2 regions of the Herbaspirillum sp. C9C3 genome follow, and region 2 is predicted to be linked to the other one. Evidence: riboswitches for the same ligand, from Rfam matches in the RefSeq annotation. Region 2 holds a riboswitch; the other holds the start of a gene.
What was found. A riboswitch is a leader RNA that binds a small molecule or an ion and turns the genes downstream of it on or off. The one in region 2 is predicted to bind cobalamin.
Positions count from the first base shown of each region.

Region 1: another riboswitch for cobalamin. It lies ahead of HNO82_RS10580 (TonB-dependent receptor family protein); the one in region 2 lies ahead of HNO82_RS11925 (CbtB domain-containing protein).

Region 1 covers NZ_JABFMQ010000008.1:164,870-176,596, reverse strand. Annotated here, with positions in the region: gene HNO82_RS10625 (carbohydrate ABC transporter permease) at 1-544, shown strand, start outside; gene HNO82_RS10620 (carbohydrate ABC transporter permease) at 541-1,371, shown strand; gene HNO82_RS10615 (outer membrane protein assembly factor BamE domain-containing protein) at 1,384-1,911, opposite strand; gene HNO82_RS10610 (DUF3460 family protein) at 1,983-2,186, shown strand; gene HNO82_RS10605 (segregation and condensation protein A) at 2,196-3,092, shown strand; gene panC (pantoate--beta-alanine ligase) at 3,153-3,992, shown strand; gene HNO82_RS10595 (cobalamin-binding protein) at 3,996-4,886, shown strand; gene HNO82_RS10590 (ABC transporter ATP-binding protein) at 4,951-5,751, opposite strand; gene HNO82_RS10585 (FecCD family ABC transporter permease) at 5,748-6,731, opposite strand; gene HNO82_RS10580 (TonB-dependent receptor family protein) at 6,774-8,750, opposite strand; cobalamin riboswitch at 8,831-9,108, opposite strand; gene HNO82_RS10575 (protein phosphatase CheZ) at 9,607-10,341, shown strand; gene HNO82_RS10570 (chemotaxis protein CheA) at 10,341-11,727, shown strand, end outside.
Region 2 covers NZ_JABFMQ010000010.1:83,694-95,420, forward strand. Annotated here, with positions in the region: gene HNO82_RS11895 (GlsB/YeaQ/YmgE family stress response membrane protein) at 1-103, shown strand, start outside; gene pgm (phosphoglucomutase (alpha-D-glucose-1,6-bisphosphate-dependent)) at 439-2,088, shown strand; gene HNO82_RS11905 (hypothetical protein) at 2,243-2,590, shown strand; gene HNO82_RS11910 (hypothetical protein) at 2,650-2,802, shown strand; gene HNO82_RS11915 (hypothetical protein) at 3,122-3,817, shown strand; gene HNO82_RS11920 (hypothetical protein) at 4,024-4,551, shown strand; cobalamin riboswitch at 4,630-4,859, shown strand; gene HNO82_RS11925 (CbtB domain-containing protein) at 5,001-5,216, shown strand; gene HNO82_RS11930 (CbtA family protein) at 5,227-5,979, shown strand; gene HNO82_RS11935 ((2Fe-2S) ferredoxin domain-containing protein) at 6,017-6,358, shown strand; gene HNO82_RS11940 (cobaltochelatase subunit CobN) at 6,351-10,439, shown strand; gene HNO82_RS11945 (putative cobaltochelatase) at 10,436-11,727, shown strand, end outside.

The DNA.
Region 1 (11,727 bases), on a different contig from region 2:
CGTGCTGCCGATGATCGCGGTGGCCAATATCTGGCTGTTCTTCTATACGCCGCAATACGGCTTGCTGGAGCAGATCACCGGCGCGCTGGGCCTGCCCTCGCACAACTGGCTGGGCAATCCCGATACCGTGCTGGGGGCGCTGATGGTGGTGGCGGTATGGAAGGAAGCCGGCTTCTTCATGATCTTCTACCTGGCCGCGTTGCAGCAGATCTCGCCGGTGCTGGCCGAAGCCGCAGCACTGGAGGGGGCGTCGCGCTGGCAATACTTCTGGCGCGTACAGTTCCCCTTGCTGATGCCGACCACGCTGTTCGTGCTGATCAATGCGCTCATCAACGCCTTCCGCCTGGTCGACCACATCGTGGTGATGACCAAGGGTGGGCCGGACAATGCCAGTACCCTGCTGCTGTACTACATCTATGAAGTTGGCTTCGCCTTCTGGGACTCTTCCTACGCTGCAGCCCTGACGGTAGTGCTGCTGGCCCTGTTGGGATTGATTGCGCTGGTGAAGTTTCGTGTACTTGACCGCCGGACTCATTACCAATGATCGCCCCCACCTCGCCTTTCGCCGCACGCCATCGCGCGCTGGAAACCGTCTCTGCCTGGGTGCTGGCGCTGCTGTGGCTGCTACCGCTCTTGTATGCGCTGTGGACGGCTTTTCATCCGGCGGCCTACGCCACCCGCTTCGCGCTGGACGCCCCGCTGACGCTGCAGAACTTCGCCAACGCCTGGCAGGCTGCCCCCTTCCCGCGCTATTTCCTCAATACCTTCCTGCTGGTGACCTTGATCCTGGCGGCGCAGCTGATCCTCTCCACCCTGGCGGCCTATGCCTTTGCACGCTTCACCTTCCGGGGCAGCAATGTGATGTTCATGCTGGTGCTGCTGCAACTGATGGTGATGCCCGACATCTTGATCGTGGAGAACTACCAGACCATGAACCTGCTGGGACTGCGCGATACCATCCTCTCGATTGGGCTGCCTTACTTTGCCTCGGCTTTTGGTATTTTTTTGCTGCGCCAGACCTTCAAGACGGTGCCGCGCGAGCTGGATGAAGCGGCTACCGTGGAAGGCGCATCGCCCTGGCAGATCCTGATGCAGGTCTACGTGCCGCTGGCCAAACCGATCTACATCGCCTTCGGGCTGGTCTCGGTCAGCACCCACTGGAACAACTTCCTGTGGCCGCTGATCGTGACCAATTCGGTGGAGTCGCGCCCGCTGACGGTGGGGCTACAGGTGTTTTCGTCCACCGACCAGGGGGTGGACTGGTCCATCATCACGGCGGCCACGCTGATGACGTCGGCACCGCTGTTGCTGGCGTTCCTGCTGTTTCAGCGGCAGTTCGTGCAGTCGTTCATGCGGGCGGGGATACGCTGAAGTGGCCGGGTCTCAATGGCCCGAGATTTCCGAGATCGAGGTCCGCACGACCTGCTTGGTATTCATGTCGAAATGCACATTGAAGAGCCGGTCCTCGTGCACGTAGTGATACTTCCAGTCCCACACTTCCTCATTCTTGCGGGCAAACTGCACCACGCTGCGCGGCCGGCCAAATTCGCGCCGGATCTGCTCGCTGGTCATGCCCGCACGGATGGTATCGAAATGCTCCTGGGTCAGCACCTGGGTGTAATCGATCAGCGTACCGGAAGCACCGATACGAAACATCCAGGTGCGGATGCCTTCCGGTCCCTTGGGATATTCCAGCGTCCGGGCACCCCCGCCGTCCTCCCAGACTGTGTCGGGCTGGCCCATCACGCCGCGTACGTCGGCTTCGCTGGAAATGCCCTTTTGCAACTTGTCCAAACCGAACTCCTCGATGGGATTGCCGTTGCGGTCGCAGCCGAACAGGGCCAGGGCAACAAATAAAGCCCCGAAATGGGCGGCATGGCGACGCAGGCGAGTGAAGATGGGTTCACGCATAGGTATTTGATTATCCCTGATGAAGACAAGGTAAAATACGGCTTCTGTGTAACATTTGGCCTGAAAATATCATGCTCTTCGGAAAAAAGACCACCTACGTATCTGAAATCACCCAGTTCATCGACGAACTGAAGACGAAGAACCCGAAGCTGGAAGAATCGCAACGCGCCGGCCGCGCCCTGCTGTGGGACAAGGAACCGCTGGACCTGGACAAGACCGCCCGTGACAAGGCCTCGCGCGTGGCCCAGCAGCCCTACGTCTACCAGAGCCACTAAGCTGTTGGCATGACGGCCCAAGCAGGTGGCGCCGACCCCGCCGGCCAGCCCGGCGCGGAACCCAGCGCCGACGCCATCGACATCACCCCCGCAGGCCAGCAGGACACCACGCCCGACGTGATCGACGGCGTGGCATTGGCACGTCTGTACGGCGAACCGCTGTTCCAGCTGCCCAATGATCTCTACATCCCCCCGGATGCGCTGGAAGTCTTCCTGGAAGCCTTCCAGGGGCCGCTGGACCTGCTGCTCTACCTGATCCGCAAGCAGAACTTCAACATCCTCGATATTCCGCTGGCGCAGGTCACCGCACAGTATCTGGAATACGTCGAGCAGATCCGCAAGCAGAACCTGGAGCTGGCCGCCGAATACCTGCTGATGGCCGCCATGCTCATCGAAATCAAGTCGCGCATGCTGCTGCCGGCCAAGAAGGCCGAGCCCGGCGAGGAGCCCGAAGACCCGCGCGCCGAGCTGGTGCGCCGCCTGCTGGAATACGAACAGATCAAGCTGGCCGCCCAGGAGCTGGACCAGCTGCCGCAGGTCGGCCGCGACTACGTGCGCACTCAGGTCCACATCGAGCAGACCGTGGTCACCCGCTGGCCCGAGGTCGACATCGACGACCTCAAGGCGGTCTGGGCCGATATCATCAAGCGCGCCAAGCTGACCCAGCATCACCACATCAGCCGCGAAGAACTGTCCGTGCGCGAGCACATGACGGGCATCCTGCGGCGCCTGCAGTCGGCACGCTTCGTCGAGTTCTCGGACCTCTTCGATCCCTCGCGCGGGGTCCCGGTGGTGGTGGTCAACTTCATCGCCCTGCTGGAGCTGGCCAAGGAAACGCTCATCGAAATCACCCAGGCCGAAGCCTTCGCGCCCATCTATGTCAGACTGTCCTACTCGCCCAGCTGAACGGGCGCAGTCCACCGGCAACGGGGCGATAGACGGTCCGCCCGCAACCAGAGAATCCGCATGAAAATCATTTCCTCCATCGAAGAACTCCGTGACCACCTGCGCGGCCAGTTGCGCACCGCCTTCGTGGCGACCATGGGCAACCTGCACGAAGGCCATCTCTCGCTGATGCGCCTGGCGCGCACCCACGGTGACCCGGTGGTGGCCTCGATCTTCGTGAACCGCCTGCAGTTCGGCCCCAACGAGGACTTCGACAAGTATCCGCGCACCTTCCAGGCTGACGTCGAGAAGCTGGAGAAGGAAGGCGTCTACGTACTCTTCGCCCCCACCGAAAAGGATATGTACCCGGAACCGCAGGAATACCGCGTACAGCCGCCCAATGACCTGGGCAACATCCTGGAGGGGGAATTCCGTCCCGGTTTCTTCACCGGCGTATCCACCGTGGTGATGAAATTGTTCTCCTGCGTGCAGCCGCGCGTGGCCGTGTTCGGCAAGAAGGATTATCAGCAGCTCATGATCGTGCGCAACATGGCACGTCAGTTCGCCCTGCCCACCGAGATCGTCGGCGCCGAAACCTATCGGGCTGAGGACGGCCTGGCGCTGTCCTCGCGCAACGGCTACCTGTCCCCGGAAGAACGCGCCGAGGCGCCGCTGCTCTACCAGGTGCTCAATGCGGTCGCCGATGAAGTGCGCGGCGGCCAGCACGACGTGGCCCTGGCCGAGCGCGTGGCCATGGAACGCCTGGCCGCCCGTGGCTGGAAGCCCGACTACGTGGCCGTGCGCAAGCGCATCGACCTGCAGCCGCCCTCCCCTGCCGACATGGAGCAAGGCGCCCCCCTGGTGGTGCTGTCGGCGGCCAAGCTGGGGGCGACGCGCCTGATCGACAACCTGGAGATCTGATTCATGCGTGTGCTGGCGGGATGCTTGCTGTCCTGGGCGGCGTTGCTGGCCGCCGATGCCGCCCACGCCAGCATCACTGTCCAGGATGACCTGGGCCAGAGCGTCACCCTGACCCAACCCGCGCGCCGCATCGTCAGCCTGGCGCCGCATGTGACCGAACTGCTCTATGCAGCCGGGGCCGGGGCGCAGATCGCAGGGGTCAGCAACCACAGCGACTATCCTCCGCAAGCCGCCCAACTGCCCAGTCTGGGCGGCTACAACGCGCTCGACATCGAGCGCATCGCCAGTCTCAAACCCGACCTCATCGTGGCCTGGCACAGCGGCAACAAACCCCTGCAACTGGCGCGCCTGCGCAGCCTCGGCATTCCCGTCTTCGAGAGCCAGCCGGACGACTTCGGCATGATCGCCTCCTCGCTGGAAAGACTGGGCCGACTGGCCGGCACCGACACCACCGCGCAAGCGGCTGCAGCGGCCTTCCGGGCGCGCTGGCAGCAGCTCGAGGCGCAATACCGGGGACGCACGCCCGTGACCGTGTTCTACCAGATCTGGAGCCAGCCCCTGATGACGCTCAACGGCCGACACATGGTATCGGCCGTGCTGCGGCTGTGCGGCGGGCGCAACATCTTTGCCGATCTTCCCCAACTGGCCCCCACCGTGAGCGTGGAATCGGTACTGGCTGCGGATCCCCAGGTCATCCTCAGCGCCGGCGACGCACGCGATCAACCGCTGGCGCGCTGGAAGCAGTTCACGCGCCTGCGCGCGGTGCGCGACGGGCAACTGTATTCGGTCAATGCGGACTGGCTGAACCGGGCCGGGCCGCGGGTGCTGCAAGCGGCCGAGGAGGTCTGCGGCAAGCTGGAGCAGGCGCGTCAGGCAGCCACACGCAGCCCCTAAGAAACATCCCTCGCGAAAAGGGATGCAGATTGACATACGGGTGCACGAGAATACGAAGCTTCTTTCAAGTCTTCGGGATCAGCGGGCTGCCCTGGGCGGCCAGGAAGACCATTCCGTCCGGGCTTGCGAGGGGGACGAAGCGGCAACCGAAGGCGGCTTCCAGCGCAGCGGGCTGCATGACCGCCTCCACCCTGCCACCTTGCGCAGTACTGCCATCGAGCAGCAAAACGTGCGAAGCAAAGCGCCTGGCCAGATTGATGTCATGACAACTGGCCACTACCGCCCCGCCCTGCTGCGCCAATGCCTGCAGCAGCTGCATCACCTGCCATTGCGCGGCGATATCCTGATGCGAGGTCGGTTCGTCCAGCAGATAGAGCGCGGGGGCCTGGACCAGCAGGGTCGCCAGCGCCACGCGCTGGCGCTCGCCGCCTGAGAGTCGCAACAGGTCCTGGGTCGCCAGAGCAGCCAGGCCGACCTGTTCGAGCGCCTGGCTGGCCGGTGCGGTGTCGCGCTCCTGGCCACCCCAGCCATCGCCATGGGCGAAGCGGCCGGCCATGACGGCCTCCAGTACCGGCAGCGAAAACGCATCCTGTTGATGTTGCAATAGCAGACCCCGCTGCAAGGCCAGTTGCGCCGGCGAGAAGCAAGACAGCGCACGCCCCTGCAACAGTACCTGCCCGCCATGGGGCGGCTGCAAACCCGCCAGCACATGCAGCAGGCTGCTCTTGCCCACGCCATTGCGGCCCAATACGCACCAGAACTGGCCGGGCCGGACCTGCCAGTCCAGTCCATCGAGCAGCAAGCGGGCACCGGCCCGCACGACCAGCTGGCGTGTCTCCAACAAGGGAACGGAAGACCCCTTCATGTGCGACTCCGCGCCAGCAGCCACAGAAACAGCGGCACCCCCACCAGGGCAGTGATGACGCCCACCGGCAACTGCACCGGTGCCACCACCGTGCGCGCCAGCAGGTCGGCCAGGGTCAGCGCCGCGCCGCCGGCCAAACCACAAGCCGGCAGCAGCAGACGCTGGTCATTGCCCAGTACCAGCCGCAGACCATGCGGCACCACCAGCCCGACAAAGCCGATGGTCCCGGCCATGGCCACGGCGCCGGCGGTGCAGGCGGCGGCCACGCACAGCAGCATCACGCGCAGCCGCATCACCGGCACGCCCAGCAACTGCGCAAAGGCATCGCCGCGCGCCAGCAGGTTCAGCGACGGCGCATGACGCCAGCTCCACAGCAGCGCCAGCAGCAGGACCGGTGCCACCAGGGGCAGCAGACGCGCATCGTCGAGGTCGCCGATGAGCCAGAACACCATGCCGCGCAATTGGGCATCGGGCGCAATCGACAAAGCCAGGGAAATGAGCGCACCGAAACCGGCCGCCAGCATCACCCCCGTCAACAGCAGGCGCTGACTGGAGAGCAAGGGCGAGATCGCCAGATGCCGCAGCGACTGGCGCACCAGCCCGAACAGCAGCAGCATGGCCAGGCCTGCACCCAGCAAGGCGCCGGGCGCCGTGACCGCCTGCAGCGGCCAGCCCAGCCGCAACGCCACCAGCATGGCCAGCAGGGCGCCCGCCGCAGAACCACCGGACAGGCCCAATACATAAGGATCAGCCAGGGGATTGCGCAACAGGACCTGCATCAGCGCGCCCGCCAGGGCTAGCGCACCGCCCACCACAAAAGCCGTCAGCGCCCGCGGCACCCGCAGCGACAGCAACAGTGCCACGCTGTCGGCCGGCGATGAAGGACGCAGGCACCCCGTGCTGCCGCACAGCGCCGCCACCGACAAGGCCAGCAGGGATAGCAGCAGCAAGATGCACAGCACGGGCAGATAAGGTCGCATGGGTGGCAGGCTCAGATCAGTGGCAGAAGCGCGGGCTTGGCTTCAGAAGTCGTAGCGGGCGGTGAATTTTACTGCCCGTCCATCTTCCGGATAGATGCCCGATACCGCCCCGCCACTGCAGTCATAGGCTTGCGAGTAATACTTGCGGTCGGCCAGGTTGGTGCCGGTGACGGCCAATTCCCAGGCGCTGACACGTACCGCATAGCGGGCATCGAAGGTGGTGAAGGACGGCATGCGCGCGCAGGTGTTGGCAAAATCATTGCCCATGCGCTGGCGGTCCACCCAGCGCGCCCCCACATCGGCACTGTGCTGGCCGGACTTCCAGTTCAATCGGGTCGACAGCGTATTGGCCGGCACCAGCGCCAGTTGCTTGCCGCTGTTGTCGCCCTGCACGAAACGCGCATCGATGTGCTGGTAGGCGGCACGCCACCCCAGGGTCTCGGTCAGCTGCACGCGCCCTTCCAGTTCCACGCCCTGATGACGGGTCGGGGCCAGGTTGCTGTTGGCACCGTTGCCGCCATTGGCGGTGGGGTCGTAATACAGCTCGTCACGCACGCGATGGCGGAACCAGCGCAGCGTCACCTGGCGTGCGCTATTGCCCAGGGTCGCGCCCAGTTCCAGATCATGCGAGACCTGGGGCTTCAAGACCGCGCCGCTGGGCAAGGCGGTGAAACCGTTCTCGTCGGCCGTGGCCAGGCGATAGCTCTGGCCGGTCTTGACGAAGCCGCGCAGCAACGGCAGCGGTGCGTAGCTGGCCTGCAGGTCCCAGGCATTGACGGCACTGGTGCGGCCATAGGCACCGGAACCACTTAGCTGGGTGAACTGCTCGCGGCGCACGCCGGCGGCCACGCGGGCATTGTGGTCGAACTCGATTTCATCGCGCAGATACAGCGCCTTCGAATGCTGGGAGGCATCGCTGTTACCATAGCTGGCGTTGGTGGCCGAACTCCATTGGGCCAGGTCGACGCCGGCAATGGCCTCGTTCTTCCAGAAACCACTCTCGAGTACGTGGCGCAGGCGCGGCGAGAACTGGGTAGTGCGTACATTGTTCTGCGCGGTCGAGCCGCTGCTGACATAGGTGGAGCGCGAGATCTTCTCGCGATGCGACAGTTCGGCGGCCACATCAAAGGCACCAAAACGGCGTTCCAGGAAGGCCGTAATGCTGTCGTTGTCATAGGAGCCATGGTCCAGTGGCTTGCTGGTCTGACGCGCATTGGCTTCATATTGCGCTTGCGTCAGGCTGCCTGGCAGGCCGAAATCGGCCCGGGACAGGTTGGCACGCAGGCCGAAGCGCCAGTCGCTGGCGAACCATTGCACCGTGGTGCTGGCGTTTTCCTGGTTGGCACGGCTGTTGTGACGCCAGTTGTCGGCGTGCGATTTGGCATAGCTGGCATCGATGGACATGTTGTCCCAGCCGCGCGAGACCGCCGCCCGGCCCGCGCGCTGACCGTTGCTGCCGACTTCGCCCACCACGGTACCGTGCGCCGCATTGGCCTGCGGGCGGCGGGTGATGATCTGGATGGTGCCGCCGGTGGCGCCGCTGCCATAGAGGACGCTACTGCCACCGCGCACGATCTCGATACGTTCGATGGTCTCGATGGGAATCGACGACAGCAAGGGCGTCGTCAGTTCGTTCTCGGAAATACGTACACCGTCGACCAGCACCACCATGTTCTGGTCCCCATTGGCGCCGAAGCCGCGCAGGTCCAGCGGGAAGTCGCGCGGACCGGCCAGGCTCTGGCGTCCGTAGACGCCGCCCAGCTTGCGGATGGCTTCATTGGCGTTGTCGATGCCGGCTTCGCGGATCTGCTCGGCGGTGATGACCGTGGTGGCCACCGGCGCAAAGGCCGGATCGTTCGGGAAGCGCGAGGCCGACACCACCACGGCCGACAGCGGCTGGCTGGCGTCGGCTGCCTGGCTGCCGGCGGCCAGGGTCGAGAGGATGAGCGCAACGGCGGTGCGCAGGGCAAAACGGGGGCGTGGACCGCCGCAGCGGGCCGGGAAATGAGCGATGTGCATGAAAAGACAGTCGATGAATGTGTGCAGCCTGCCTCCCCGCAAGCCGCAATCAACGGAAAACCGCACCAGCATTGGCTGTGCAGCTCCCTCCTGTTCTGGCCGGTCTCCGGACTGCAGGCATGACCATCGGCCTTCCCATGTGGCGAAGTGAACGTTCGCGCAAAAACACAGTGGCGTGGAAGACGGTCTCGCCGGCATGGCGAGACGCATCGTCTCACTGCTGCCGGCACCTGGTTACCGTTGCGGGGGCAGTACACCTTGGCCGGCCCTCCTGCTTGCTGCAGGCGGCCTGGCGCGTGTTTCCCGTTTAACGGCCGGCGAGGATACGCCGGCGGGCACCAAAACCGCGCCATTGTAGGCGTGCAATGTGCAGGCCACAAGCGCCCGGCAACAGATGATGTAAATCAGCACAAGCCCGAGCACACTAATTGCTTTCAGGAAAAAGCCAGATAGAATTCATCCCCAGCAGCTTTATATAGAATAAATTCGATTCTTCTATCGAAAACATTTGAAACGCGGTCTCCGGCGCTGGGTGGTCGGGGCCGAAAAATTGAAACAAATGGGGGATTTCACTCGCTGTTTGGCCGATGAGATCACGGCAAGCGGTCCTATACTCGGCGCCATGGCATCGTCGACCGATGGACTCTTGGCGGGTCCGCTGGCCTCACTGTCATCCCTGAACCGTTGTCGTGGTCTGCGGGCCTTCAGACTCTGCCTCTGGCTGCCGATATCTCCTTGATATCGGGGAAAGGGTAGTTGCTGTGCCTCCCGGAACGACGCATTTGATCCGCCTACGGGCAACTTTGCACAGCAGTGCGCCGACGAGCGCACACCTTTGTTGGGAGAATCAGTAATCATGAGCGACGACGTTGATCTGGAAGCATTGTTTGACGAAATTTCCTCGCAGACGCTACCGGGCATGACCGCCGAACCGGCCGCCGCCACCGCCAGCACCGACGAGGCAGCCGCAGGCGAACAGGAAGACCAGAGCGACAAGCCCATGTATGAACGCCTGGGCGGCATCGTGCGCCTGTTGCACGATTCCATGCGTGAACTGGGCTACGACCGCTCGCTCACCGACGTAGCCGAGCAGATCGGCGACGCCCAGAGCCGTCTCGAACACATCGCCACCCTCACCGAGCAGGCGGCCAACAAGGTGCTCAATGCGCTCGATTCGGGCATGCCGGCCCAGGACCGCCTGCAGGAACAGGCCAAGGACATCAACGCCCGCTGGACCAGGCTCTATGCCGGCCAGATGAACATCGACGAGTTCAAGGCGCTGGCAGGCGACTCGCAGAAATTCTCCACCTCGGTCATGGAATCGACCGAAGCGGAAAAGGCGCGCATGCTGGAAATCATGATGGCCCAGGACTTCCAGGACATCACCGGCCAGCTGATCAAGAAGATTGTGGCCATCACCGCCACCGCCGAGCGCGAACTGGCGCAATTGCTGCGCGACAATGCACCGCCCGAGGTGAAGGCGCAGATGGATGCGGAAAAACCGGTCACCCTGATGAATGGCCCGTCCGTGGGGGGCACCGCCATGGCACAGGACGACGTGGACGACTTACTCGATAGCCTGGGGTTCTAATGGATGACGAAATGCTCAAGGATTTTGTCGTTGAAGCGTTGGAGCTCGCCACCAACGTGGAAGAGCATCTGCTGACGCTGGAACGACATCCTGATGACCTTGAAATCCTCAACGCGGTCTTCCGCGCATTCCACACCATCAAGGGTGGCGCCGGGTTCGTGAACCTGCCGGCCATGGTATCGGCCTGCCACCTGACCGAAAACCTGTTCGATGCGCTGCGCACCGGCAAAGCCCCGGTCACGCCGCTGGCCATCGAAGCGGCGCTGCAGGCCAGCGGCTTCGTGGCCGACCAGTTGAACGAATTGTCCAACGGCGCCGCGCCCGACAGCCTGGCCTCGATGCCGGCGGAACTGAAAGACATCCTGACCCAGGCCATCGAAGGCAAGAGCGAAGCGCCGGCACCCGCTGCGGCTGCACCTGCCCCGGCGGCAGCGGCACCCGCGGCAGCACTGGTGGCGGCTACGCCCGCTGCTGCGGCCAGCGTCGATGGCAGTGCCAGCGTGATGAAGAATGGAGAACTGGACTGGCCCGCGCTGTACCAGGCGCTGGTGCCGGGCGCGGCTGCCGCGCCGGTGGCTGACAGTCCGGTCGAGGCCGCTCCGGTCACCGCTGCTGTGCCTGCCGCTGCCGCTCCTGCCGCCGCCGATGGCGAGCCCAAGGCCGCCGCCCCGGTTCAGCAGAATCGCCGCGCCACCGACTCCCCTGGCGGAGCCAAGGAAGAAAGCATCCGTATCGATGCCGTCAAACTGGATGCCCTGCTGGAAGTGGCCGGTGAATCGGTGCAGGCCGCCAACCAGGCCGCCGTACTGCTGGAAAAGCTGCAACAGTTCAAGTTCGAAGGCACCGCTGCGGCGCTCATGTCGACCCTGGCCGAAACCCTGGGCCGCGCCTCGCGCTACTCCAGCGAACTGCAACGCGCCACGCTGTCCACGCGCATGCAGCCGGTGGGCCGCCTGTTCCAGAAATTCCCGCGACTGGTGCGCGAACTGGCCAAGGACCTGGGCAAGGACGTGGACCTGGTCATCACCGGTGCCGAAACCGAAGTCGACCGCGTGGTGGTGGACAGCCTCTACGACCCGCTGGTGCACATGCTGCGCAACTCGCTGGACCACGGTATCGAAGTGGACCGCGCCGCCGCCGGCAAGCCCAACAAGGCGACCATTTCGCTCAACGCCTGGCAGGCCGGCAGCAGCGTCATGATCGAAGTCTTCGATGATGGCAAGGGCATGGATCCGGACATGCTGCGCGGCAAGGCGCTGGCCAAGGGGCTGATCAACGAACACCAGGCGCTGACCGCCGACGAGGCGCTGCAGCTGGTGTTCCTGCCCGGTTTCTCGACCAAGGAAGTGGCTTCCAGCGTCTCCGGACGCGGCGTGGGCATGGACG
Region 2 (11,727 bases):
CCTGGGCATCGCCGTGGGTGGTGGCATCCTGGCCTCGATCGTTACCGCCACGCTGGGCGCGGTCGTGCTGCTGGTGATCGTGCGGGCCTTCCGCAGGGCCTGACCCGGCAGGCCCGCGCCGTGGAGGCAGGCCCCCGGCGCAGGCCCGGCGCTCCTGACCCATGAGCAATGCGTCCGCGGCCCGGCCCGGACGCGTTTTGCGTTTTGGACACGCGCCTTCATCTTGCCCGCCCAGGGCGTAGCGCCCATGCCCGGCCAGGCGCATGGGGAGTGATCTGCGGCAATGCTCCTGCAAGTTTCTGCATATCCATGCTGCAGCGCGCCATCCTGGCGTTACAATGTCCGGGACGTTGAAAAAAGATCAAGTAGCGAAGGGGATGTCCGGCATCTACCGCGTCCGCTTCGCTTCCTCCGATATCCATTCATCCAGAAAAAATTATGAGTAGCGTCCATCCCCTCGCCGGCAAGCGTGCCGCGCCTTCGGCCCTGGTGAACCTGCCGGTGCTGCTGTCGAACTATTACAGCCTGCGTCCGGAGGTGGCCGAGGCCAGCCATCGGGTGGCCTTCGGGACGTCCGGCCATCGCGGCAACGCCAATGCCCACAGCTTCAATGAATGGCACGTGCTGGCCATCACCCAGGCCATCTGCGACTACCGCAAGGAACAGGGTTTCAAGGGCCCGCTGTTCCTCGGCATTGATACCCATGCCTTGTCGGAGCCGGCCTGGCACAGCGCACTGGAAGTGCTGGCGTCCAACGCGGTGCTGACCATGCTGGCCGAAGGCAGCCCCTATGCGCCCACGCCGGCCGTCTCGCATGCCATCCTCACGCACAACCGGGTGCACCGCGACAAGCTGGCCGATGGCATCGTGGTCACGCCCTCGCACAATCCGCCGGACAATGGCGGCTTCAAGTACAACATGCCCAATGGCGGCCCGTCGGACTCCAACGTCACCAGCTGGATCGAGAAGCGCGCCAATGCCTATCTGGAGCAAAAGCTCGAAGGCGTACGCCGCATCAGCTTCGAGAAGGCCCTCAAGGCCGACACCACGCGCCGCTACGATTATCTGGACAACTACGTCGGCGACCTGCCCAACATCATCGACCTGGGCGCCATCTCGGCGGCCAACGTCAAGATCGGCGTAGACCCGCTGGGTGGCGCCGGGCTGCATTACTGGTCGGCCATTGCGGATCGCTACAAGCTCAATCTGGAAGTGGTCAATACCGATGTGGATGCGAGTTTTCGCTTCGTGCCGCTGGACTGGGATGCACAGATCCGCATGGATCCGTCCTCGCCCTATGCCATGAGCGAGCTGATCGCGCTCAAGGATCGCTTCGACGTGGCCATGGCCTGCGATACCGACCATGACCGTCACGGCATCGTCGCCAGGAGCACCGGCCTGCTGCCGGCCAACGATTATCTGTCGGTCGCGGTGTACTACCTGTTCGGCCATCGTCCGGCCTGGCGTGCCGATGCCGCCGTGGGCAAGACCCTGGTGTCCAGCCAGATGATCAATCGCGTGGCCGCCCACCTGGGCCGCAAGCTGCTGGAAATGCCGGTGGGCTTCAAGTGGTTCGTCGATGGCCTCTATGACGGCAGCCTGGCCTTCGGCTGCGAGGAAAGCGCCGGCGCCTCCTTCGTGCGCTTCGATGGCCAGCCCTGGAGTACCGACAAGGATGGCATTACCGCCGCCTTGCTGGCCGCCGAGATGACTGCCCGCACCGGCAACGATCCCGGCCAGATCTACCAGGATCTCACCCGGCAACTGGGCGCACCGCTCAATGGCCGCAAGGAAGCCGCCGCCACGCCGCAGCAGAAGGCGCGCCTGTCCAGGCTGTCGCCGCAGGATGTCACGTCCACCGAACTGGCCGGCGAAACCATCCGCGAAGTCATGACCACGGCCCCGGCCAATGGCAAGGCTTTCGGCGGCCTGAAGATCGTCACGGACAATGGCTGGTTCGCCGCCCGTCCTTCCGGCACCGAGAGCATCTACAAGATCTATGGCGAGAGCTTCCGCGATCAGGCCCATCTGGACCGCATCTTTGCCGAGGCGCAGGAGATCGTGACCCGCGCACTGAAGGCGGACTGAGCCCGGTCGCCGCGCCTGTCATGACCACGCCGCCCTCGGGGCGGCGTTTTTGTTCCTGCCTTCCTACAGGAAAATGGGCCGATGTCTGGCTGAGAGCAGGGCAGGGGCTTCGTAAGATGGTCATCGTCTGCCATCCCCGTCAAGGAGGACCCTCATGGCCCATTCTGATCCGGATCCCGTCTCGACCCGTGCGGCGCCTGCCTTGCTGCGTCCCCCCGCCATGTCGGCTACCGCCGAAACGCCGACCCCGCCGGACCACATCCAGCCGGACCCGGCCCAGGTGATCGAGCCCGACGGTACCGAAGATCCCCTGGCCAACGCCGATGACGGCCTGCTGCCTCGCCCCGGCAGTGCCGTGCCGGACCGCAGTCCGCCCCTTCCACTCACTCAGGAGAACCCCATGCACAAGCCCCAGGACACCCCGCCGGTGGAGGTGCCGCCGCTGGATCCGACCCCGGCGCAGGACCCCATTCCGCATCAGAACCCGATGGCCGGTCGCTGACGACCTGCTGTCGGCACACCCCGGTCGCTCCGACCAGGGATCGCTCCGAGGAGATCTGTTTGAACCTGAATCTGCATACCCCCCAAGAGACCCCTCCCGTCAACGAACCCAACATCCCGCCGCCGCCCCTGCCCGATGATGAGCCGGTCCCGGTGCAAGAGCCGCCGCTGAGCCCCCGGCCTTCTGACCCGCCGCTGCGCATGCAGGGCTGATTTTGCACTTTCGCACCGATCCGGTCGCAGCATCTGCTGCGGCCTGATTGTCTCGCTTTTTTGCCTTTTCCTTCATGACGCCATAGCGCTGCCGGCGCTGCCGACCCTGTGCAAGGACGTAGCGAGGCATCCTCTTCCTTTTTCTTCATCTGCCCCGGAAACCCCCGTCCTGCGGGGGTTTCTTCATTCTTTTGCGCGGATTGAGACTTTTCTCATTCAAGCCGACAAGCATTCGTGAAAGCATCTCTTTTTTCCGGCGACAGAAGATGAATTGAGCAAGGCTGCCGCCACGGTCGTGTTTTCTCTGAGGAGTAGCGCCGTGTTTCCATATTCCCCGCTGTCAATGGGCTTTCCTGCCGGTCGTCGACACACGCTGCTGTCGGCTCTTCCGCTCTACGTGCTGGTACGTCAGCCCAGTGCCGGCAGTGGCCCCGGCCAGGTACTGTGCGAACCCGTCATCGCCGGCGAGGCCGCCGGCAGCCAGGCGATGGTGGTTTATCTGTCGCCCTTCGAGGCCAGCCTGGACGCGCTCTGGCGGGGCATGCCGCCGACGGCCTACCAGGTCTTGCCGGCCTCGTCCTTCTCCCCGGACGAACTGGTGGCGCGCCACCACGGCTATCTGCCCTATTGTCTGCACGTGGCCTGGGGCGCGCGCGACGGTCGCCTGGCGGTGCGCGCGCAGGGCGAGCCGGTACGCTTGTCCTCGGCCAGCCTGGCCAAGGCCTCGCCGCTGATCGACTCCATCACGCTGGACATCGCGCTGCCCGATCTGGAGTGCTACGCCCGGCTGTGGGAATGCGCCGGACTGTTCGCCCGCAGCGAGACGCAGGCCAGCCTGCTGGCAATGAGTCCGCTGGAGCGCCACCGCCATGCCGCCCGCGCCATCGACCGGTTGCCCGGTACCGCCCCGCCAGGCCGCCAGATCAACCAGGTCGCGGTGTATGACGCCGAATCGGCCCAATGGCATTTCATCTCGCTGGATCTGCTGGCCGGGCCGGCCGCCGTCCAGTATTGACACCACGGTGGGCAGGCCGGGACGCCCCGGCCCGCCGCGTCACTTACTGACGGTCATTGAGAGTTTTCTGATATCCATCGGGTTTCCCTTCTGCAACTATTCGGAGTGGGTGTGGCCTCTGCCGCGCCCACCCCGATTCCTGTTCCCCGAAGGAGCTGCCCTTGAACCGCTTACTTCCTGCTGCATGCAGTTCAACGGCGAGCGCATTGCGCTGCCTGCCCGTGGTCTTGCTGTTGGTTTGTCTGGTGGCGCTGCCCGGGGCGCCGACGCCGCCGGCGCAGGTACTGGATCGCTGCCTGGTGGTCGACCGCATGACGGTGGGCCCGGTCAGCATCGATCCGGTGGCCGGGCGGGTGGAAGTCATGGAGGGCGGCGCGGCCTCACCCTACAGCCTTTATCTGCCGGATGCCGACAACCGCATGCTGCGCATCGGCTATGCCAGCGGCAAGGCGTCCGTGCGCGATTACCTCTTCGTCAACGCGCACCGTGGCTACCTGGACCGCGCCGTCGGCCTGACAGCGGACGCACCGCTACGGCTGGAGCGTCCGCACCGGGCCTCCTTTGCCGTACTGGGCTATCTGGGCGAGCGCTACCTGTGCCTGATGGAAGTGCACGGGCAGGGCGACCGGACGGGCCAGCGCTCGGCCTATGTGGCCCGCATCCCGCGCGGCATGGGGGCGGACATGCGGCTGTACTACAAGCAGTCGGACGCGATCCCGCCGGCGCCCCGCTGAGTTCGCCAGCAGCCGACCGGCTGGCCGATCAGGCTGACAATGCCGGTTGCCCAAGCCGGTCCCCGCCTTTATACTTCGCCCCTTAGCATTGCTTCTGGTATCCCGTGTGCAGCCGCGCCCGGGATTGAAACGGGAAGCCGGTGCGGCCGATGCCTCAGCATCGTGCCAAAGCCGGCGCTGCCCCCGCAACGGTAAGCGAGCAAGGACACGCACTACGCCACTGTGCCCCGCGCATGGGAAGGCGCCTGTCCGGAAGCCCCAGGCTTCAGCTCGCCAGCCCGGAGACCGGCCAGTGGCAACTTCTTGAATGTATCGCGGAGGGCGATCATGCGGAAAGCTTCCAACATGTCCCGCTGGCATTGAGCGGCGCCGTCGGTGCACGGCGGGATGTGGCATGGGCGCTCGCCGTGTGGCTTCCTTCGTTTCATCCACCTGCCCAAGGAAAGCGCATGTCCACTCCCTCCGGTCTCAATGCCCGCAGCACCGCCGACTCTTCCACTTCCAGCCGCACCGGCAGCCAGGTCTGGCGTGACCGCATCGCGCCGTCGCTGCTGGCCTTCGCGCTGGGCGTGGCGCTGATCTACGGCGCCGGCTTCGCCTCCCGCGTCGAGCTGCACAATGCTGCCCACGATGGCCGTCACTCGGCCGGTTTCCCCTGCCACTGAGGAGCGGATCATGAACTGGACGGTGTTTCGCCGCATGGCGTCGGCGGTGGTGGTGGCAGGGGCCTTGTCGGGCTTGCTGCTGTCGGGGGTGCAGCAATTCCAGGTGGAAAAGCTCATCCTCAAGGCCGAGCAATATGAAAAGGCCGGCGAAGCGACGGCCTCCGCAGCCCATGACCCTGGCGGCGAACCCGCTACCCAGGCGGGTGCGCACGACCATGCCCATGCCGGTGTCGATGAGCACAGCCACCATCACGACGCCCAAGCCTGGGAGCCCGCCGACGGTGCCGAACGCACCGCCTACACCGTGCTGGCCAACGTCAGCATGGCGGTCGGTTTTGCGCTGATGCTGGTGGCGGCCTTTGCCCTGAGCGGACGCCAGATCAGCTGGCGCAGCGGTCTGCTGTGGGGTCTGGCCGGTTATGGCGTGTTCTTCGTGGCGCCTTCGCTGGGCTTGCCGCCGGAAGTGCCTGGCACGCTGGCCGCGCCCCTGCAGGCGCGTCAGCTCTGGTGGGTGATGACCGCCGCCATGACGGCCGCCAGCCTGGGTCTGTTCGTCTTCACCCGGGGCTGGCCGGGCAAGCTGATCGGCGTGTTGCTGCTGGTGGCACCGCACTTCATCGGGGCGCCGCAACCGGAAGTGCACGGCAGCGTGGCGCCGGAAGAACTGGCGCAAGCCTTCATCGGCGCCACTGCGGCGGCCAATGCCGTGTTCTGGCTGGCGCTGGGCGGCCTGAGCGGTTTCTTCTATCGCCGCTTCGGCTGATGGGTCCGATCCGTCGGGGAAAGAAAGCAAGCAAGCCATGAGAACTCATCATCGTCACGTGCTCATGTGCGTGGGTCCGCGTTGTACCGACAATGGCGTGCTGGCCGAAGCCATGTTCGGCGTGTTGGGCGAGCAGATCGACGCCCGCCCCGCGCTGCGCGTCAAGCGCACCCGAACCCACTGCATGGTGGCCTGCAAGGCGCAGGCGCCGGTGCTGGTGGTCTATCCCGAGGGGGTCTGGTACCGCTGCGAGGATGCCAGCGCCATCGAGCGCGTCGTAGTGGAGCACCTGGAAGGCGGACGCGAGGTGAGCGAGCTCATCTTCCATCGCCTGGGCAGCGGCGACGTGCTGCCGCAACCGGAGTTCGGCGATGTCTGAACCCTTGCCCCGCATCGTCCTGCTGACCCACGCGCCGACCGACCTGGCCCTGCTGGCGGCGGCGCGCAGCCAGTTGCCGTCCGACTTTGCGCCACTGGCGGGGCATGATCTGCAGGCCCTGCAATCCCGTACCGACGAGCAAGGCCAGCCCCTGCGCACGCTGGCCACGCTGCTGCGTTCGGAGCTGGCCAGCGCGCAGGTGATCGTGCTGCGGGTGCTGGGCAGGCTGGGTGCGGTGAGCGGCGTGGGTGAATTGTTGCGGGTCGCGCGTGCGCAAGGGCGTCACCTGATCCTGCTCTCCGGCACCGGCGAACCCGATGCCGAACTGGCGGCAGCCTCCACCGTCGCAGCGGACGTGCAGCAGCAGGCACTGGCCTACTTCAACGGTGGCGGCAGCGTCAATCTGGCGCAACTGTTGCGCTATCTGTCGGATCGCCTGCTCTTGAGCGGCTATGGCTATGAGCCTGCGCAAGCCTTGCCGGAACACGGCCTCTACCATCCCGATCTGGAACAGGATGCCAGCCTCGATGACTGGCTGGCCCTGCGCGCCAGCGCACCCGCAGGCAAGCCCGCCGTGGGCATCATCTTCTACCGCGCGCACTGGCTCTCTGGCAATACCGCCTTCATCGATGCACTGGTCGCGGCGCTGGAGGCGCGCGGCATGGATGTGCTGCCGGTCTTCACTTCCTCGCTGCGGGTGTCTGCTCATCGTGGCGCGGACCTGCCGCCCGCGCTGGCGTATTTCGCCCGGGGCCGGGTCGACCTGATCATCAATACCACCAGCTTCGCCATGGGCGAGATCACGGCAGGCGGGGTCACACCAGCCGGCTGGTCGGTGTCGGTGCTGGAACAGCTGGACCGCCCGGTGCTGCAAGCCATCACCAGCGGCATGACGCAAGACCAGTGGCAGCATTCCACGCGCGGCATGAACCCGCTGGATGCCGCCATGAATGTGGTCTTGCCGGAATTCGATGGCCGCATCATCGGCGTACCGCTGTCCTTCAAGCACACCACGGACAGTGGCGTGGTGCAGTATCAGGCCCTGCCGGACCGCGTGCGCCGCCTCGCCGGTCTGGCGCAGCGGCTGGTGCGGCTGCGCTGCACGCCCAATGCGCAAAAGCGCATCGCCTTCATCTTCACCAATTCCAGCAGCAAGGCCGCGCAGATCGGCAATGCCGTCGGGCTGGATGCGCCCGAGTCGCTCATGGCCGTGCTGCGCGCACTGGCTGCTGACGGCTATGCCATCGGCGAACTGCCCGCGACCGGCACGGCCCTGATCCACGAACTGGTGGACCGTTGCTCCTACGACGATATCCTCCTCACCGAAGACCAGTTGCGCCGCGCCGCCGCGCGCATTCCGGCCGCGCGTTACGCGCAGTGGTTCGCCGCCTTGCCCGCGGCCTTGCAGACGCGCATGCAGCGCCAGTGGGGCGCCGCACCTGGTCAGGCTTATGTTCACGATCAGCACCTGGTCATTGCCGGCCTGGACCTGGGCAACGCCTTCGTGGCCCTGCAACCGCCGCGCGGCTACGGCATGGACCCGGACGCCATCTACCACCAGCCCGATCTGCCGCCCACGCATCACTACTACGCCCTGTACCGCTGGCTGGATGAAGAATGGGGCGCCGATGCCATCGTCCACGTCGGCAAGCACGGCACGCTGGAGTGGCTGCCGGGCAAGGGCGTGGGATTGTCTGAAGAATGTTTCCCGGATGCCCTGCTGGGTGACGTGCCGCTGTTCTATCCCTTCATCATCAACGATCCCGGCGAAGGCTCGCAGGCCAAGCGCCGCGCCCACGCCGTGGTGGTGGATCACCTGACCCCACCGATGACCACCGCCGACAGCTACGGCGCGCTGGCCCAGCTGACGCAGCTGGTGGACGAGTATTACCAGGTCGAGGTGCTCGATCCTGCCAAGCTGCCGTTGTTGCAGCAGCAGATCTGGGAGCTGGTGCGACAGACCAATCTGGAGTCGGACCTGCAATACAAGCTGCTTCATCACGATCATGATCACCATCATCATGGACATCACCACCATGATGACCACCATCACCCGCACGACCACGCCCACGAAGACGGCACCTTGCCCCATGCCCTCACCGAACTGGACGGTGCCGGTGTGGCGCACCTGATCGAGGATCTCGATGGCTACCTGTGCGAACTGGGCGCGGCCCAGATCCGCGACGGCCTGCACATCCTCGGCCGCATGCCCGATGCAGCGCAGCTGCCCGACATGCTGGTGGCGCTCACGCGCCTGCCCAATCAGGACTTGCCGGGCCTGCAGGAAGAGGTGGCGCGCCTCTTCGGCCTGTCGCTGGACATGCTGCTGGAGCACAAGGGACGGCGCCTCAACATCGATGACGCCCTCGCGCGCACTGCCGGTCGCGCCATCGTCACCCGTGCCGATGCGCTCGAAGCCATCGACGCACTGTGCCTGTCGCTGATGCAGTCGCTGCAGCAGCAAGACTTTGCCGTGCAGGCCATCGATGGCGTGATCCAGTCGCTGCTGGCGCCCTTGTTCACCGCGCCCGTCGAAGAAAAACCGCGCCTGCAACCCACCCTGCAAAAGAGTGCAGGCAGCGTGCTGGGCGGCATGCGCGCCATGGCGCGACCGCTTGCTCCGCAAAAACGTGCCGCACCGGTAGCGACGATCAAGCCGACCGATACCCGCGCCCTGGGCCGCATCCTCGCCTTCACCTGCGAACAACTGGCGCCGCGTCTGCAACGCACCCACGAAGAAATCGGCAACCTGCTCAATGGCCTGCGCGGTGGCTACATCCCGGCTGGTCCCAGTGGATCGCCTACGCGCGGCATGGCGCACATCCTGCCCACCGGCCGCAATTTCTATTCGGTCGATCCCCGCAGCGTGCCCTCGCAATCGGCCTGGCGCGTGGGCCAGCAACTGGCGCGCGAAGTGCTTCAGCGTCACCACCGCGAAAGCGGCGACTATCCCGAGAGCGTGGCCATCAGCATCTGGGGCACCAGCGCCATGCGCACCCACGGTGATGACGTGGCGCAGATCCTCTCGCTGATGGGCGCGCGCCCGGTCTGGCGCGAGGGCAACCGGCATGTCGCCGGTGTCGAGCTGGTCCCGCTGGAGCAATTGCAGCGCCCGCGCATCGACGTCACCACGCGCATCAGCGGCTTCTTCCGCGATGCTTTCCCGCAACTGATCGAACTGATCGACGATGCCGTGCAGCTGGCCATTGCCGCCGATGAACCGGAAGACATGAACTTCGTGCGCAAGCATTACCTGCGCGACCTGCAGCAGGCCATGCAAAGCGGACTGGGTCAGGCCGAAGCCGCTGCCCAGGCGTCCTACCGCGTCTTCGGCGCCAAGCCGGGCAGCTACGGCGCCGGCATCCTGCCTCTGATTCAGGAAAGGAACTGGCAGGACCAGGCCGACTTCGCCGAGGCCTACATCAACTGGGGCGGCTACGCCTATGGTCGCAAGGTGCAGGGCACCGACCAGCGCGAGGCATTCCGCCAGCGCCTCTCCGGCGTGCAGGTCGCCTTGCACAATCAGGACAACCGCGAGCACGACCTCTTCGACAGCGACGACTACCTGCAATACCACGGCGGCATGATCGCCACCATTCGCGCCTTGTCCGGCCAGCAGCCGCGCCATTACTTCGGCGACAGTCACGACCCGCAGCGCGCTGCCGTGCGTGACCTCAAGGAAGAGACCCTGCGCGTCTTCCGTGCCCGTGTGGTCAATCCCAAGTGGCTGGCCAGCATCCGTCGACACGGCTACAAGGGTGGACTGGAACTGACGGCCACCGTCGATTACCTGTTCGGCTACGACGCCACCGCGCAGGTGCTGGAAGACTGGATGTACCAGCAACTGGCCGAGAGCTACGGCTTCGATCCGGCCATGCGCGAGTTTTTGGAACAGGCCAATCCCTGGGCCCAGAACGCCATCGCCGAGCGCTTGCTGGAAGCCGCCAGCCGTGGCATGTGGCAAACACCGGCGGTACAGACACTCGAACAGTTGCGCACACTCTACCTGCACAGTGAAGCCCTGCTGGAAGCCCGCGGCGAGACCGTGCGCGGCAGCGAACATACCAAGGACATGCAATGAGCGCAGCAGTCAACGGCCCCGCGTCTTATCCCTTTGCCGCCATCGTCGGCCAGCCGCTGCTGAAGCAGGCGCTGCTGCTGTGCGCAGTCGATCCGTCCATCGGTGGCGTGCTGGTGCGCGGTGACAAGGGCAGCGCCAAGAGTACCGCCGCACGGGGTCTGACCCAGGTGTTGCCGGCCATCACCCTGGCCGAGGGCTGTGCCTTCCACTGCGCGCCCGGTCAGCCGGCTACTGCCTGTACAGTGTGCAATACAGCACCAGTACACTTTCCGGCCACCGTCCCCTTCGTGAACCTGCCACTGGGGGCCACCGAAGACCGCGTACTCGGTTCGCTCGATCTGCAACAGGCCCTGCAAGGCGGCCAGCGTGTGTTCCAGCCGGGCCTGCTGGCGGCGGCCCATCGCGGCATCCTCTACATCGATGAAGTCAATCTGCTGGCCGATCACCTGGTGGACGTGCTGTTGGACGTGGCGGCCATGGGGGTGAATTCGGTGCAGCGCGAGGGGCTGTCCATCAGTCACCCGGCGCGCTTCACGCTGATCGGCACCATGAATCTGGAAGAGGGCGACTTGCGGCCGCAACTGCTGGACCGCTTTGGTCTCATGGTGGAAGTGAGCGCACCGACCGACAAGACCGTACGCGCCGAGGTGGTACGCCGGCGCATCGCCTTCGAATCCGATCCCGCCGCCTTTGCCGAACGCTGGCAGTCGCAGCAGGACGCCTTGCGCCTCCAGGTCGCCGAGGCGCAAGGTCTGCTGGCCGAGGTGGTGCTGGACGATCCCATGCTGGAACTGAGCAGCCATCTCTGCTGCGAGTTCGAGGTGGCCAGCCTGCGCGCCGACATCGTCATGCACAAGGCCGCGCGCGCCATCGCGGCCTTGCAGGCGCGCAAGCGTGTCACCCCGGACGATGTGCGTGAGGCCGCCTTGCTGGTGTTGCCGCATCGCCGCCGTCGCAAGCCCTTCGAGCAGAGCGGCATGGATCAGGACAAGCTCGATGAACTGGTCGACCAGGCGCGCCAGCCTGAACCGCCACAACAGCAAGGTTGCGGTGACGAGTCGCCGGATCAAGAACCGGCCGAGCCGCCGCCGTCTGAAGATGCTTCGCAAGAACAGCAAGGCGAGGGTGGTCAACAGACCTTCGCTATCGCCGCCACCGGAACGGCCCGCAAGATCAGCGTCGCCACCACGGCCCGGGCATCGGCCAACGTGGCCAGCGGCCGCCGCAGTGCCGTGGCCGATGCCAGCCGGGGCAGCGCCGTGCGCGCCGTACCGGACGCCAATCCGGA